One region of the Paraburkholderia sp. TE9906 genome, then DNA from elsewhere that is predicted to be linked to it. Evidence: predicted binding sites of a transcription regulator. Region 1 holds the regulator's gene; each other region holds the start of a gene.
What was found. Region 1 encodes LexA, which represses DNA repair genes until DNA is damaged. Its sites were predicted from a motif close to ACTGTATNNNNATACAGT; they were not measured.
Positions count from the first base shown of each region.

Region 1 (3,624 bases):
CGAAGGGAGAAAACCATGGCGAGCTACCAAAAAATTCTGCTGTGTTATGACGGCTCGCGCGAAGGGCGCAAGGCGCTGCGTTGCGGCGCTGACCTCGCGTTGGACCTGAAGGCCGAAACGCATCTGCTGTCCGTGGTGGACATGCGCTCAAGCATTGCGCAAAGCGCGGGCCTGCTGACCGATGTGGCGTGCGGCAGCTTCGAAAAAACCGCGCGCGACATCCTGCAGGAAGGGGTGGACTGGCTCACCGAGCGTGGTGTGAGCGCACAAGGGCACTTCGCGTTCGGTCATCCGATCGACGAGATTGCGAACCTCGCCAACGACCTGCATGTCGATCTCGTGGTGGTCGGGCATCGCTGCCGCACCGGCTTGTCGCGATGGTGGATGGGGGCGGGCAACACGCCGCTGCTCGATCGCGTGTCGTGCAGCATTCTGGTGGCGTGTTCTTCCGCGCAGGAGCAGCAGCAAGCTGCGGCTTGATGCGGCTTGCTGCGTAGGGACGCCGCGCATGGGGCGAGTGGCTGGCCGTGACGGCCGGCCGGTCATTCGTTCAGATTGATCGCGGCGAGCTTCCACGTGAACAGACCTTCGCGCCGAAAGACCGCCGAGTAGTGCGCGTTGGCTTCGCCGCGCCGGTAGGTGACGACGAACTCGTTGAGGCCGCGATAGCCTGCCGTGGTTTGCCGCGATGGTGGGGTCGTTGCAGTGGTGGGGGTGTCGGCGGCGGGTGAGGCAGGCGTTTCTGTGGCTGCGGCAGGCGGATGTTCACCAGGATCGCCGTGCGGCGGCATGCCGTTCAACAAGGCCGCGACGCCGTCCGGTGTCGCATAGGAATCCACCAGCGGACCGATCAGCGTCACGCCGATCATCGCGCCGATGGTGGCCATTTTGCTGTCGTTATCCGCGTCCAGTCGGCGCGTCAGCATGCCTGCGATCTGCTCCTTCAGGCTCTCGCGCAACGCGGGAAAATCGACGTATTGATTCACGGTTTGCGCGTCGCGTGCATCTGCCGCGCGTTTGAGATTATTCAGCGCGATATAGGGTGACGCGTAAGCAAACCCGAGTGCCGCAATCACTACGACTACAACCAGCGTGATGAGCAGCGGCCGGGTGGCGGCGCCCTTGGTTCGTGTCGGACCTGTCATCGAATGGAACTCCCGATCAGATTGGATTTAACGTGGACTACGGCCCCGCAAAAACAATCCCATTCTATGCAAATATCCGAACAGCAGGTCTGAAAAGCGAGCACGACAACAGCGATGCGCGAGGCATGGTGCAGCCTCTTGCCTGCACAGGACACGCTCACGACTCGAAGACTGCACCGTGCACATTGGCTTCATCGGCAATGCAACGGTCGATCATGCCGCACACCGCCTCGACCGTGCCCACCATGATCAGCCGCGACGGCCCGTGATAGACGCGCACCGGCGCGCGCCGTGCGGGTTCCGCCGTATTCAACCCCGAGTTCAACGACACACGGGCAAACGCCGGCAATGACGACGGCAGGCTCGCTCCATCAGCGGGCGCGTCGAACAGCGAGGCGCAGTCCTGAGCCGGTGCTTCGATCAATGAGCAAGGCACCAGATTGCGCAAATGGCGCAAACGACCGAACTGGCGAAAGGGCAACAGGCGGGCAAGGCGTTCCATGAGTCTCTCCAGGCGATGCAGCGTTGAGGCAGCGTTGAGGCAGCGTGGGATTAAGCGAACAGGCGCGGTGGTTTAGAACTCGCCAGGGCGGATCAGCCCCACGGCGATACCCTCCAGCGCGAATTCCGCACTGCCGGTTTCAACGAAAATGTTCTCGTAATCGGGGTTCTCCGCGATCAGCTCGAGGCCGTTAGGCCGGCGCTTCAGACGCTTGACCGTGACGTCGTCGCCAAGCCGGGCGATGATGATCTGACCGTCTTTCGCCTCGCTCTTCTTTTGCACCGCGAGCAGGTCGCCGTCGAAGATGCCCGCGTCGCGCATGGACAACCCGCGCACCTTCAACAAGTAGTCGGGCTTGCTCGAGAACAGCGCCGGGTCGCACGCGAAGTGCTGCGAGATATGTTCCTGCGCGAGGATCGGACTGCCCGCGGCCACCCGGCCGATCAGCGGCAGCGACAGCTGCATGATGCTCGCGTGCGGCAGCGTGAACTGATGCGGTGAATCTTCCGGACCCGCCAGCAGGCGAATACCGCGTGACGCGCCGGCGGCGAGTTCGATCACACCCTTGCGAGCGAGCGCGCGCAGATGTTCTTCTGCCGAATTGGCCGAGCTGAAGCCCAGCTCGGCGGCAATTTCCGCGCGGGTGGGCGGAAAACCGGTGCGTTCGATCGCCCGGCGAATCAGATCGAAAACCTGCTGCTGTCGTGCGGTGAGTTTTGTCATGGCCACTGTATGTATGAACAGGTGACTGTATTTTTATACAGTATTCGGCGCAATTCAAGCTTTACTTTAAGTTCGTGACCCTGGGGGCCGTTACGGCGTCGCTCATCGGCGTCAAAACATCCGTTTTCGTGCCGCAACGCCTTATCCAGCTGTCATTACCACTTTTGCGTATTAAAGAATGAAGAAACATTATTTTTAATGATGAAAGCGCTTCGATAGACTGCCTTCCAGTTGGCGCTCATGTGCACGTGACCGCGACACAGAACAAATCACGCTGGTTTCAGCGCACTACACGCGGAGAAAGTTGACATGAATCATCGACACACGGGGCTGGCTCGCAAAACGAAGCAACTCATCGCGGCGCTCGCGTTCGGCGCGGCCGGCGCGCTCGGCGCGATTGCCTCGGCGCACGCGGCCGACACCACGCTGCTGAACGTCTCCTACGACCCGACGCGCGAGCTGTATCAGGACGTCAACCAGGCGTTCGGCAAGGAATGGAAAGCGAAGACCGGCGAGACGATCACCTTCAAGCAGTCGCACGGCGGCTCCGGCGCACAGGCGCGCTCGGTGCTCGACGGCCTGCAGGCGGACGTCGTCACGCTCGCGCTCGCCTACGACATCGACGCGCTCGCCGGCAAGGGTCTGCTCGACAAGGGCTGGCAAAAGCGCCTGCCGGACAACGCGTCGCCGTACACGTCGACGATCGTGTTTCTCGTGCGCAAGGGCAACCCGAAGCACATCAAGGACTGGGACGATCTGATCAAGCCGGGTGTGTCGATCGTCACGCCGAATCCGAAGACCTCGGGCGGCGCGCGCTGGAACTACCTCGCGGCGTGGGCGTACGCGGAACATCAGCCGGGCGGCAATGCGCAGAAAGCGAAGGAATTCGTCGGCAAGCTGTATAAGAACGCCGGCGTGCTGGACTCGGGCGCGCGTGGCGCGACCACCAGCTTCGTGCAGCGCGGCATTGGCGACGTGCTGATCGCGTGGGAAAACGAAGCGTTCCTGTCGCTCAAGGAGTTCGGTCCGGACAAGTTTGAAATCGTCGTGCCGTCGGTGAGCATTCTGGCCGAGCCGCCGGTCGCGGTGGTGGACAAGGTCGTCGACAAGCGCGGCACGCGCAAGCTGGCCGAGGCGTATCTGAACTTCCTGTACAGCGAGGAAGGCCAGGAGATCGCCGCGCGCAACTTCTACCGTCCGCGTTCGAACAAGGTGCCGGCCGACCTGACCGCGAAGTTTCCGAAGCTGAAGCTG
Region 1 is NZ_JBWCCT010000003.1:412,412-416,035, reverse strand. It holds gene ACZ9H4_RS09645 (universal stress protein) at 16-480, shown strand; gene ACZ9H4_RS09640 (DUF2939 domain-containing protein) at 543-1,145, opposite strand; gene ACZ9H4_RS09635 (hypothetical protein) at 1,303-1,647, opposite strand; gene lexA (transcriptional repressor LexA) at 1,720-2,370, opposite strand; gene ACZ9H4_RS09625 (sulfate ABC transporter substrate-binding protein) at 2,680-3,624, shown strand, end outside.

Region 2 (3,624 bases), on a different contig from region 1:
GCATCGCCTTCCAGACCAATATCCTAGCGCTGAACGCTGCGGTGGAAGCTGCGCGCGCCGGCGAATTCGGCCGCGGGTTCGCTGTAGTAGCGGGCGAGGTACGCAACCTTGCGCAACGCAGCGCGGAAGCAGCGAAGGAAATTAAGACACTGATCGAAACGACAGTGGCAAGTGTGATCTCCGGTTCGCGCCAAGTGCGTCAGGCCGGCAAGACAATGACTGAGATCGTTAGCAATGTCGCCAACGTGACGATTATCATTTCCGAAATCACCAGAGCGGCCAATGAACAGACCGGCGGGATCCAGGAGGTGAATCGGGCTGTTAGCCAGCTTGACGAAATGGTTCAGCAGAACGCAGCCTTGGTCGAGGAATCCGCGGCTGCTGCGGCATCGTTGCAGATCCAGGCGGCGAGTCTCGCAAGCGCAGTGATGCGATTCAAACTGGACTAAGGAGGCGCGGAACAATGGACCCAAACAGAGGTCCTTCCATACGCAGTCGCATCGTTGGATCGGAGCCACGTGTTGATCGAGGAATATTTGCGGCTCGGGGGGGGCGTACCGCCGAATTGCGATGCGCGTCTCACACTTCAACGTTGCGCTAGCGACACTCATGCGCACGGGCTGGGTCGTGACGCTTCCTCGCGGCGTCGCCGACATTTTCAACGACGCAGGTCAGTTTGCGGTTTGTCCGCCGCCCATCGATCTACCGCATTTCGAATCGACCATTCACTGGCATGAGCTTTATTAGTCGTACGAGGGCGAACAATGGTTTCGAAAATTGTTACTGGAGACGTTGAGGCGATGAGTCAAGTGCTCGCCGCATAATGTCGAAGACTCAAAGCTGCCAGTCTCAAGCAGGTGGCTCGGTACCATCAAGGAGCGCAAGAGCATAACGACGACTTCAGCCGGTAAGCAGCGGCGGGCTCGTCCATCGGCGAAAGCATTCTCTGGCTTCGTCCGACATTGCGCAGGACAAAGGCGCCTTAGCCCGCCTCCTTATCGTAAATAGTCGATACTTCAACTCGCGCCTCTCTCCTCGCTCCTCGCTCAATGAAACGACGGATAGATCTGCGACTCCATGCGCACGTCCGCTTCACCTCTGGCTTCTGCCGTTCGAACGGCTCGGAGTTGGAAAGACCGATTGTCTCTTCCTAGCCGATTGGGTGAGGTCGCCACCGGCCGGTTTGGGGCTTTCAGGTCTTCAAGATCAAGGTTAAGACTAAGCATCCGGTTAGGAGGAAGTTGTCTGAGCGGGTTGGGCCGGAGGCGCCTCTCGCCTTCGGCGCTTGCCGGTCGCGACCGCATGACATCGGCGGGAGGCGCTCGGTCCGTCGCCACCATCAGGAGTTGAAGGCGGCCACGGCTTCCCAGCGACTTTCACGACATTGCCCCTCCCGTTTGTGCTCGAGAGGGCGAGTCTGCACACCATTAATTAGAAAGAGAGACGAAAGGCAAGCCGCTTGCAGGACTCGAACGATCTGGCGCGAAAACGAAAGGAAAATCAAGCCAGCCCCGAGTTGCAACTTCATAACTTGCGCTAGAATACCTGTATATTTATACAGTATTCGGGGCGATCGTGAGCCGAACTACCGCAGCCGCACAGCAGCTACGAACCACAGACGAAAGGGCACGTTCCATCGATGCTGCGCTGGAAGCAACTATGTATTCTGACTCGGGGGGAATAACGCTATGGCGCGGGGCACAGCTCGCGCGTGCCCACGGCAGGACGGTCGATACGGGCTACGCGGCCCTGTCGGCGGAGCTGCCCGGCGGTGGGTGGCCATTGGGCGCACTGGTGGAACTGCTGGTCCAGCAACCAGGGATTGGCGAGATGCGGCTTCTGAAGCCGGCGCTCGCCGAGCTGAGCGCGCGGCCGATTGCGCTGCTGCAACCGCCGCATGTCCCCAATTCGCTGGCGTTCAGCTATCTCGGCGTACCGGTGGAACGTCTTATGAGATTGCGCGCGCCGAAGACGGCAGATGCGCTCTGGTGTGCGGAGCGCGTGTTGCAGGCGGCGAGCTGTGGTGCACTCATCCTATGGCAGCAGCACATCCGGACCGACGCGCTACGGCGATTACACCTCGCGGCGCAGGCGTCGGAAACGTTGCTTGTGCTCATCCGGCCGCTGGCCAGCGCGCAGGACGCCTCGCCTGCCGTGCTGCGGCTGGGAGTCAGACCGGCTGACGGAGGCCTCGTCGTCGACGTCGTCAAGCGACGGGGCCCAATACGAAGCGAAATGCTGTCCATTACCCTGCAACCGTCACCGATTCTGCTCAGCCCCTATGGCCGTGTTCGTCGCCATCTTCCTTCCCCGGCTTTCGCTGGAGGTGTTCCGTCCGAGGTGGTCGCCTCGCACTGAGCACGGGTGCGTCGTGCTCGAGCGCGACAAGGTTGTAGTGGTGGATACGATGGCGCGGGAAGCCGGTGTGCTGCCCGGCATGAAACGGGGCGGAGTGACGACACTTTTGCCCGATGCGTTGATGTACGACCGGAGCGTCGAGCGCGAGCGCGAGATGCAACGCGAGGTCGCGTTCGGTTTGCTGCCTTTCTCGCCGCAGGTCGCGGTCTGCGACGAGGAAACCATCGTCATGGATGTCACGGCCAGCCTGCGCCTCTTCGGTGGCATCCGCCGCGTCTGCGAATTGATGCACGACGTGGTGAAGTCCATCGGCGTGACGGTACGCATGAGCGTCGCCCCAACTGGCCAAGGCGCGTGGCTGCTCGCAAAGCGCGGCCGCTGCCGCGTGCTCAAGATGCCGTCTCTTGAGCGCAACCTGAACGTGTTGCCGTTCACGGTCGTGCAAGAACTGCGTCCGTTCGCGGACTGGTTCCAGGGACTTGGCTGCCGGGTGTTGGGTGACGTCCGCCGCTTGCCGCGCGCCGGGCTGAAGAAGCGCTGCGGTGCAGGCTTACTCGATGCGCTCGACCGCGCCTACGGCCTTTCGCCAGAGCTGTATCAATGGCTCGAGATGCCACCGACCTTCAGCGCGCGCACCGAGCTCCCTGACCGTGTCGAGCATGCCGAAGCCATCCTGTTTTCGGCGAAGCGCCTCATCGTCCAGATGTGTGGCTGGTTGAGCGCTCAGCAACTCGCGCTCACTCACGCCACCGTGTCGCTCGAACATGAGCGTGGCCGCGAAGCCGTCGAGCCAACCACCCTCGAAGTCGCGCTCGCAGAACCGACATGGCACGAGGAGCATCTCGTCCGCTTGCTGAAGGAGCGCCTTGGTCGCATCGAACTCCCAGCCGCCGTCCTCGCAGTGCGCCTGACCGCATCCCGCGTGCAGCCCGCAGAGCCGCCAAGCGATTCGCTTTTCCCCGACCCGGGTGGTTCAGCCGAAGACCACAACCGTCTCATCGAGTTGCTGGTCGCGCGGCTCGGCTCCGAGAACGTGGAGCGCGCGGCGCCAACATCCGACCATAGACCGGAGATGGCGAACCGCTGGGTGCCCATCCAGAACGACGCGAAGACGCAGGCGCTGCCCGTTGAACTACCTCGACCGACCTGGCTGCTTGAGGAACCCATCAAGCTCATGATGAAGAATCATCGACCGTTTTATGGTTCGCCGCTCAGGCTCGTCTCGATGGGCGAACGCATTGAGGCGGGATGGCATGACAGTGAAGC
Region 2 is NZ_JBWCCT010000002.1:7,392-11,015, reverse strand. It holds gene ACZ9H4_RS03950 (methyl-accepting chemotaxis protein) at 1-449, shown strand, start outside; gene imuA (translesion DNA synthesis-associated protein ImuA) at 1,660-2,358, shown strand; gene ACZ9H4_RS03940 (Y-family DNA polymerase) at 2,282-3,624, shown strand, end outside.
Region 2: the regulator LexA is predicted to act here: its motif matches at 1,545-1,562, upstream of imuA (translesion DNA synthesis-associated protein ImuA).

Region 3 (3,624 bases), on a different contig from region 1:
CGAGCGCCGGCTCGGCTTGCGCGAGCTCGGCCGCCGACAGCAGTTCATACGGCACGTTGGCGTCCTGCAGCACGGCGATGTCTTTCGCGGCGCCGTCGAATTGCTGCTGCGTGCGGAACACCTGCAGCGTGCCGCCGGTGCGGCCTTCGTACTGGATGCCGGTATCGGCCCGCAGTGCCTGCAGGCAGTCGCGGCTGTATTCGGCGAGGCGGACCATGCGGCCCTTGTTCACCGCATAGCGCGCTGATGTGCAGTTCTGCAGCATTTGCCACATCCATTGCAACTGGAATTGCGTGCCGTCGAGCCGGATCGCGAGCGGTGCGTGCTTCTGGAACATCCACTTGACGGCCTTCAGCGGCACGCCAGGCGCCGCCCACGGCGACGCGTAGCCGGGCGAGATCTGCCCCGCATTGGCAAAACTGGTTTCGAGCGCCGGGCCGGCCTCGCGGTCGATCACGGTCACTTCATGACCCGCGCGCGCCAGGTAATACGCGGTCGTCACCCCGACGACGCCACTGCCCAAAACGACGACTCGCATAGCTGCTCCTGGATACTTGCAAAGAGGGTGGGAGGGCGTGCGCTCGTCGATTCGTTCGGTTTCATTCGATTCACGAGGTATAACGCTGATCGCCCAGTGCTAACCGCTATACTATTAACAGTCAGGCAGGTTTTGTTATTGTATTTTCAGAATTTTCAGCAAAAACATCATGCGTACACAGCGCCAGCCGGTCCGAGCCCTCGACAAACTCGATCACAAGATCCTGCGGCTGCTGCAGCAGGATGGCCGGATGGCCATGAAGGACCTGTCCGAGCAGGTCGGGCTATCGGTGACGCCGTGCATCGAGCGGGTCAAACGGATGGAGCGCGACGGCGTGATCACCGGCTACCACGCGCGTGTGAATCCCGCCGAACTGGGCGCGGCCCTGCTGGTGTTCGTCGAGATCACGCTCGATCACAAGAGCGGCAACATGTTCGACCAGTTCCGACGCGAAGTGCAGAAGATTCCCGAAGTGCTGGAGTGCCATCTCGTGTCGGGCGACTTCGATTATCTGATCAAGGCGCGCATCGGCGAAATGGCCGACTACCGCAAGCTGCTTGGGGACATCCTGCTGCAATTGCCGGGCGCGGTGCAGTCGAAGAGCTATATGGTGATGGAAGAGATCAAGGAAACGCTGACGATCGCGGTAGGAGATTAGCCGGGCACTTTGTCACGACAGCGGGGCTCGACAAACGGCGTAAACACTGTATATTTATACAGGTGCTGTGCGCCGTTTTCTGTTTTGCGTGACCTTGGCCGTGGCTAACTCCGATACCCCTTCCGCTCGAGAATTTCCGATCGCACCGCCCGCGCCTCGCAAGGGGCGCGGGGCGGTGACGAACCTGCAAGGCCGTTATGAAGTCGACCAGCGCGAAGCGGTGGACGACGGCTGGCAGCCGGCCGGGGGCGAAGAAGGCGATGAGCCCAAAGTCTTGCGCACGCAGGTCTTCGAGGAACGCGCCAAATCCATTCTCACGCGCAACGTGTCGCCGGATATTCCGTTCGGCGTGTCGCTCAATCCGTATCGCGGTTGCGAACACGGCTGTATTTATTGCTTCGCGCGGCCTACGCATAGTTATCTGGGGCTGTCGCCGGGTCTCGACTTCGAAAGCCGGATCTACGCGAAGATCAATGCGCCCGAGTTGCTCGAACGGGAACTGTCGAAGAAGTCCTATGTTCCCGAGCCAATTGCACTGGGCGTCAACACGGATGCGTGGCAGCCCGCCGAGCGTGACTTGCGCCTGACGCGCCGAGTGGTCGAGGTGCTCAGCGAACGCCATCAGCCGTTCGCGGCCATCACCAAATCGTCGCTGATCGAGCGCGATATCGATCTGCTCGCACCCATGGCCGCGCGCGGGCAATTCGTGGCGGCCATCACCATCACGACGCTCGACGCGGAAATCGCGCGCACGCTTGAACCGCGCGCGGCGACGCCGTCGCGCAGGCTGCGCACGATCCGTACGCTGAGCGAGGCGGGCATTCCGGTTGGCGTCAGCATTGCGCCGGTGATCCCGTTCGTCACCGAGCCGGACATGGAGCGCGTGCTGGAGGCTTGCGCCGAGGCCGGTGCGAGCAACGCGAGCTACATCGTGCTGCGTCTGCCGTGGGAAGTGGCGCCGCTGTTCAAGGACTGGCTCGCTGCGCATTTTCCCGACCGCGCAGATCGCGTGATGAGCCGCGTGCGCGATATGCGCGGCGGCAAGGACTATGACTCGTCCTTTGCCGCGCGAATGAAGGGGGAGGGCTTATGGGCGGATCTGCTCAAGCAGCGATTTCACAACGCCGTGCGCCGTTTGGGCTTGAACCGGCGCGACCGCGGCATTCTCGACATGTCGCACTTTCGCCGCATCGAGCCGGCGCGGGCCGAGGAGCTGGTGCGCGACAATCCGCAACTGAGGCTCTTTTAGCGCGGCGCGCGCCCAGTCATTGCGAGATCGCTTTCGCCGCTTCCACCTGACTTTCGAAGTAAGTCTGGAACGAAATGGCGAGGCCGGTCATCAGCAGGAACGCGCCGATCAGCAGCGAAAAGATCACGATGAACACCACGGTCCAGCCTGAGCGGCTCTTGCGTTGCGTCTGCGCGTTGAACTGCGCGTCCCATTTTTCGTCCGGACGCAGACCGTAGACGATCGCGGCGAGAAATGCGGCCAGTAGCGAAACAGCACCGAGAAACGCCAGCGCCCAGCCGAGGATCGAAGCCCGTTCGCTCGCCACCAGCAGCATGACGCCAGGAATGCCGATCAGCGTGCCGAGCAGATGAGCCCAGCCGAAAATGTCACGTTTGCCGTACAGGTAGAAGCGGTGGGCGCCGAGGCTGCCGAGCAGGAACGCCAGCGCGGCGGTAATCGTCTTGGATCTGAAGCGCGGGGAAGTCGAAACAAGGGTGGACATGTAGGCGTGGGCAGAGTGACAGGCGGTCGAAAGGACCGGCGCGCCGTTGGGCGCGGACCGACGCGCATTCTACGCCCGCCGCGGCCCGAAGGTCATGTGGCGGGCAGGCGGATCGCTATAAGGGATCGCGGTGTGAATGGCGCGCGTTGTCGGGCAGCGGGACGCTTTTGGGGGGCGGCGCGGGGCTGACTTTTCGCGGGAGATGGGAGCGAGTGCCTTCCGCGCGAGGGGGAGCCTTCGCAGCGGGCGCCGCCGGGCTACGGCGCCGAGTACGTCACGCGATAGATCGCGCCTGCGTAGTCGTCGCTGATTAGCAGGGAACCGTCGGGCAACGGCAAGACATCGGCGGGACGGCCCCAGACGGCTTCGCCGGGCTGCAGCCAGCCTTCGGCAAAGATTTCCTGCCGCGCGTTGCTGCCGTCCGGATCGGCGATCACCCGCACAACGCGGTAACCGGCCTTCTTGCTGCGATTCCATGAGCCATGCTCGGCAATGAATACATTGTTTCGGTACGCGGGCGGAAACATCGAGCCGGTGTAAAAGCGCATGCCGAGCGCGGCCACGTGTGCGCCCAGTTTGGCCACTGGCGGTGTAAATGCGCTGCATGGATGGCCCTTGCCGAATTCCGGGTCGGGCGTGTCGCCGCCATGGCAATACGGGAAGCCGAAATCCATGCCGGCGCGCGGCGCACGGTT
Region 3 is NZ_JBWCCT010000004.1:540,648-544,271, forward strand. It holds gene ACZ9H4_RS13380 (D-amino acid dehydrogenase) at 1-538, opposite strand, end outside; gene ACZ9H4_RS13385 (Lrp/AsnC ligand binding domain-containing protein) at 708-1,196, shown strand; gene ACZ9H4_RS13390 (PA0069 family radical SAM protein) at 1,297-2,445, shown strand; gene ACZ9H4_RS13395 (NINE protein) at 2,462-2,929, opposite strand; gene ACZ9H4_RS13400 (PQQ-dependent sugar dehydrogenase) at 3,187-3,624, opposite strand, start outside.
Region 3: the regulator LexA is predicted to act here: its motif matches at 1,242-1,259, upstream of ACZ9H4_RS13390 (PA0069 family radical SAM protein).

Region 4 (3,624 bases), on a different contig from region 1:
CACCTGAAAACTGAGTACTTTTGCGTTTTCACACAGCCTCGAGCGGGAGGCGACGTGGGTGGTCAACGGCGGGACGAGGCATGCCGACACTGGATGGGGTTGAATAGACGCAGTACGACGCCGGGTGAAGGCTGACCGGGAAGTCAGGCGGAGTCGCAGGAGGTGCGCGGCGTGCGGCGTATTTCGTGCTCTTCCACGCTTTTCGAATCTATTGTCGAAGACGCGATTTCAATCAGGCTGGTGGGCGACGCCGACGCGCGACACCAGGCGCAGGTGTTATCGCGTACGCTCCTTGGGCGGATAACGAATTGATGGTTCTTGCACCCTCTGCATAGCCGGCGAATTTCGCGCTTGCATCGACTACTCATTGAGCCGGGCGGCCCGTCGTATGAAACGGTCGATAGAGGTTGATCGCCAGGCTCGGGGGCGGGTGGCGTTTAAAGATGGATATTTCGGATTGCATCCGGAGATTCATCAGCAGTGGCGAAATTTACGACGGAACGTGCACGCGAGACGATTCGTTATACGTTCGGCGCTTTCGTTTCTCATATCTGATGGCTGGCGGCGCGATGGACATGTTGCTTGCCTTTTTATTTTTAGTTGGCGAACCAGATGCATCCGACGCCGCACGCAGTGTCATGTGCGCGGTTCGGGAAGGTCGTTGTGACTGTGAGCTGATTTGCCTGGATCGCAGAGCATAACGGCGTGGATGCTCAGACGTAAGTAAGCGCGAGGGGGGCAGGACGAAAACTTACTTTCCCGGTTGCAAGACCGACTTCGTTTCGTGGGCGCGGCGGCGACTCGAAAATTTGTTCTGCAGCAGTTTTCAGAACGGGCCTCTGAAAGTGGCGGCTGCGCCGACAGAGCCGGCGATCGACTCGCCCGAGGCGGGATTGCATTTTTCGCCGCTATTTCCGCGCCAAAGGTATTCCCTCGTCATTGGTCATCCGCAGATAGTTCGGCGTATGTCCCCGCCGCGCAGCCGTTCGCGGATCCGCAGGCCCGACTTGAAACGGGCGGGCAAATCCTGGCAGGTCGCTGTTTTTGAGGGAAATTATTCCACTGCCCTCCCTGTCTTCTGCAACGCCGGGGCAAACCTGAGCGAACAAAGCTCGGCCAACGGCCGATATTGGCGCATTAGTCCTGAGTGGCCACATCGGTAGATTCGGCCTGTACCACTGCGCGCACGAGCAGGTACACGGCAGGCAAGTTGTCGTCGTCACGTCGCCAGTCGACGGGTTCGTCCAGATCCATCCCGGACAAACGACTGTCCTCAAACCGGACAAACGTCGCGCGTACGGTCTCGTTGTGCCTCGACCGGAAGCCCCGATTCTCAAAGACCTGTTCGTCGATTGTCAGCAGCGTGCGCCAGGTCGGCAATCGCGCGTGACTCGAGTAACGGCGACGGCCGCTGTCGAGGTAACGACCTGCGACCGTGGCAATGATCTGCTGGAGGTCGAGCGACGCGCTGCGGAGGGCGCGTTCGAAGGCGACAGGATTGATGTCGTGGACATCCATATCAAGAGCAGAGTCGTTAGTCATGCCGTTATTTTCCTGAGGGCTTGCGGTAACTCGCAGCATCAAAGTTGACGCTTCAACAACATTTGGTTTCGCTGTGCCAACAACTGGCGGATCTGGGCAAGATAGTTGTCGCCGACCGTGCAGTCTTCAACGGGCCGGCTATGTTGATGAGGCGTTGGCGGACGTACGCCAAGATAGCGGCACACCGCGGACAGGTACGGTTTGCCGTTGCCTCCGAGATGTCGCGCAGCAGCAGCCACGCGCACGTCTCCGACATGCTTGCGCAACCACGCAAGCGTTTCGCGATCACCGTCGTTCAAGATGCGGATGAGTTGGTTCATGACCGATCCTGTATATAAAAACAGTACTGTGAATTTATACAGTATTTGGCCAGGATGCAAGTCAATTCGCAGGATGTTGGACTCGGCGGAAAGAAAAGGTGGCGATCAAGGTCGATGCGCTGTTACCTTTGCGCTGCCTTTGTCGGATGGCTCGATGAACTGATCGAGCCACTGAATCCGAAGCCGCCGGACGCAGTGAGCGATAGGATAGTGGCCGCCGCTCGCATCATGTTTCGACCTACCCAGCGTGCCTAACGGTAAGATCACTCCAGTGTTTACCCTTGAGTGAATACTGATCGCAAAGAGTTGATCCCCAAGATTTGCGAATGGATGCTGCCCAAAACGCTTGGGTGTCGTGCTGCACGTGTCACCCCGTAAAAACAGGGATTTCATACCTAAGTGGTTGTTTTTTATGGGAGGTGCGCCTCACTGCGGCGTCCGGATACGGATCGCGAGTTCAGACTCAAGTGAACAACCTTCAAAGTTAAGCGAGTCTCGACATGAATCTCGCCAATGCCGCGCCATCCCTTCTTGAATTTGTCACCACCCATCCATATAATTAGCACTCGCTGCACGAGAGTGCTAACAACATCGCCGGTTGGCTAGGCCAACCGGGTTTTCTCAGCGTTCTTCAGTCTCAATCAAGAGAGGAGTATGTATGAACCTTCGTCCTTTGCATGATCGCGTGATCGTCAAACGTCTGGATCAAGAAACCAAGACCGCGTCGGGCATCGTGATCCCCGAAGCCGCAGCGGAAAAGCCGGATCAAGGCGAAATCCTCGCAGTCGGCCCGGGCAAGCGTGACGACAAGGGTGCACAAATCGCGCTCGACGTGAAGGTTGGTGACCGTGTCCTGTTCGGCAAGTACGCAGGCCAGACCGTCAAGGTCGACGGCAACGAACTGCTCGTGATGCGCGAAGAAGACATCATGGCCGTGGTGCAGAAGTAAGCGCAAAGCCGCTACTTTTCCCGGTCATATCCAAAGAATTCAAGGAGTTAGAAGATGGCAGCTAAAGACGTCGTATTCGGTGATTCCGCCCGTGCCAAGATGGTCGAAGGCGTGAACATTCTCGCGAACGCTGTGAAGGTCACGCTGGGTCCGAAGGGCCGCAACGTTGTCCTGGAACGCAGCTTCGGCGGCCCGACGGTCACCAAGGACGGTGTGTCGGTCGCAAAAGAGATCGAACTGAAAGACAAGCTCCAGAACATGGGCGCGCAAATGGTCAAGGAAGTCGCTTCCAAGACCAGCGACAACGCAGGTGACGGCACCACGACCGCAACGGTTCTGGCTCAGTCGATCGTCCGCGAAGGCATGAAGTATGTCGCATCGGGCATGAACCCGATGGACCTGAAGCGCGGTATCGACAAGGCTGTGTTCGCAGCGATCGAAGAACTGCGCAAGATCAGCAAGCCGTGCACGACCAACAAGGAAATCGCGCAAGTCGGCTCGATTTCGGCCAACAGCGATTCGTCGATCGGCGACCGTATCGCTGAAGCGATGGACAAGGTCGGCAAGGAAGGCGTCATCACCGTTGAAGACGGCAAGTCGCTGCAAGACGAGCTGGACGTTGTCGAAGGTATGCAATTCGACCGCGGCTACCTGTCGCCGTACTTCATCAACAACCCGGACAAGCAAGTTGCTGTGCTCGAAAACCCGTTCGTGCTGCTGCACGACAAGAAGGTGTCGAACATCCGTGATCTGCTGCCGGTACTCGAGCAAGTCGCGAAGGCTGGCCGTCCGCTGCTGATCATCGCTGAAGAC
Region 4 is NZ_JBWCCT010000002.1:397,774-401,397, forward strand. It holds gene ACZ9H4_RS05675 (DUF2471 domain-containing protein) at 1,138-1,542, opposite strand; gene ACZ9H4_RS05680 (CppA family protein) at 1,581-1,862, opposite strand; gene groES (co-chaperone GroES) at 2,521-2,811, shown strand; gene groL (chaperonin GroEL) at 2,866-3,624, shown strand, end outside.
Region 4: the regulator LexA is predicted to act here: its motif matches at 1,870-1,887, upstream of ACZ9H4_RS05680 (CppA family protein).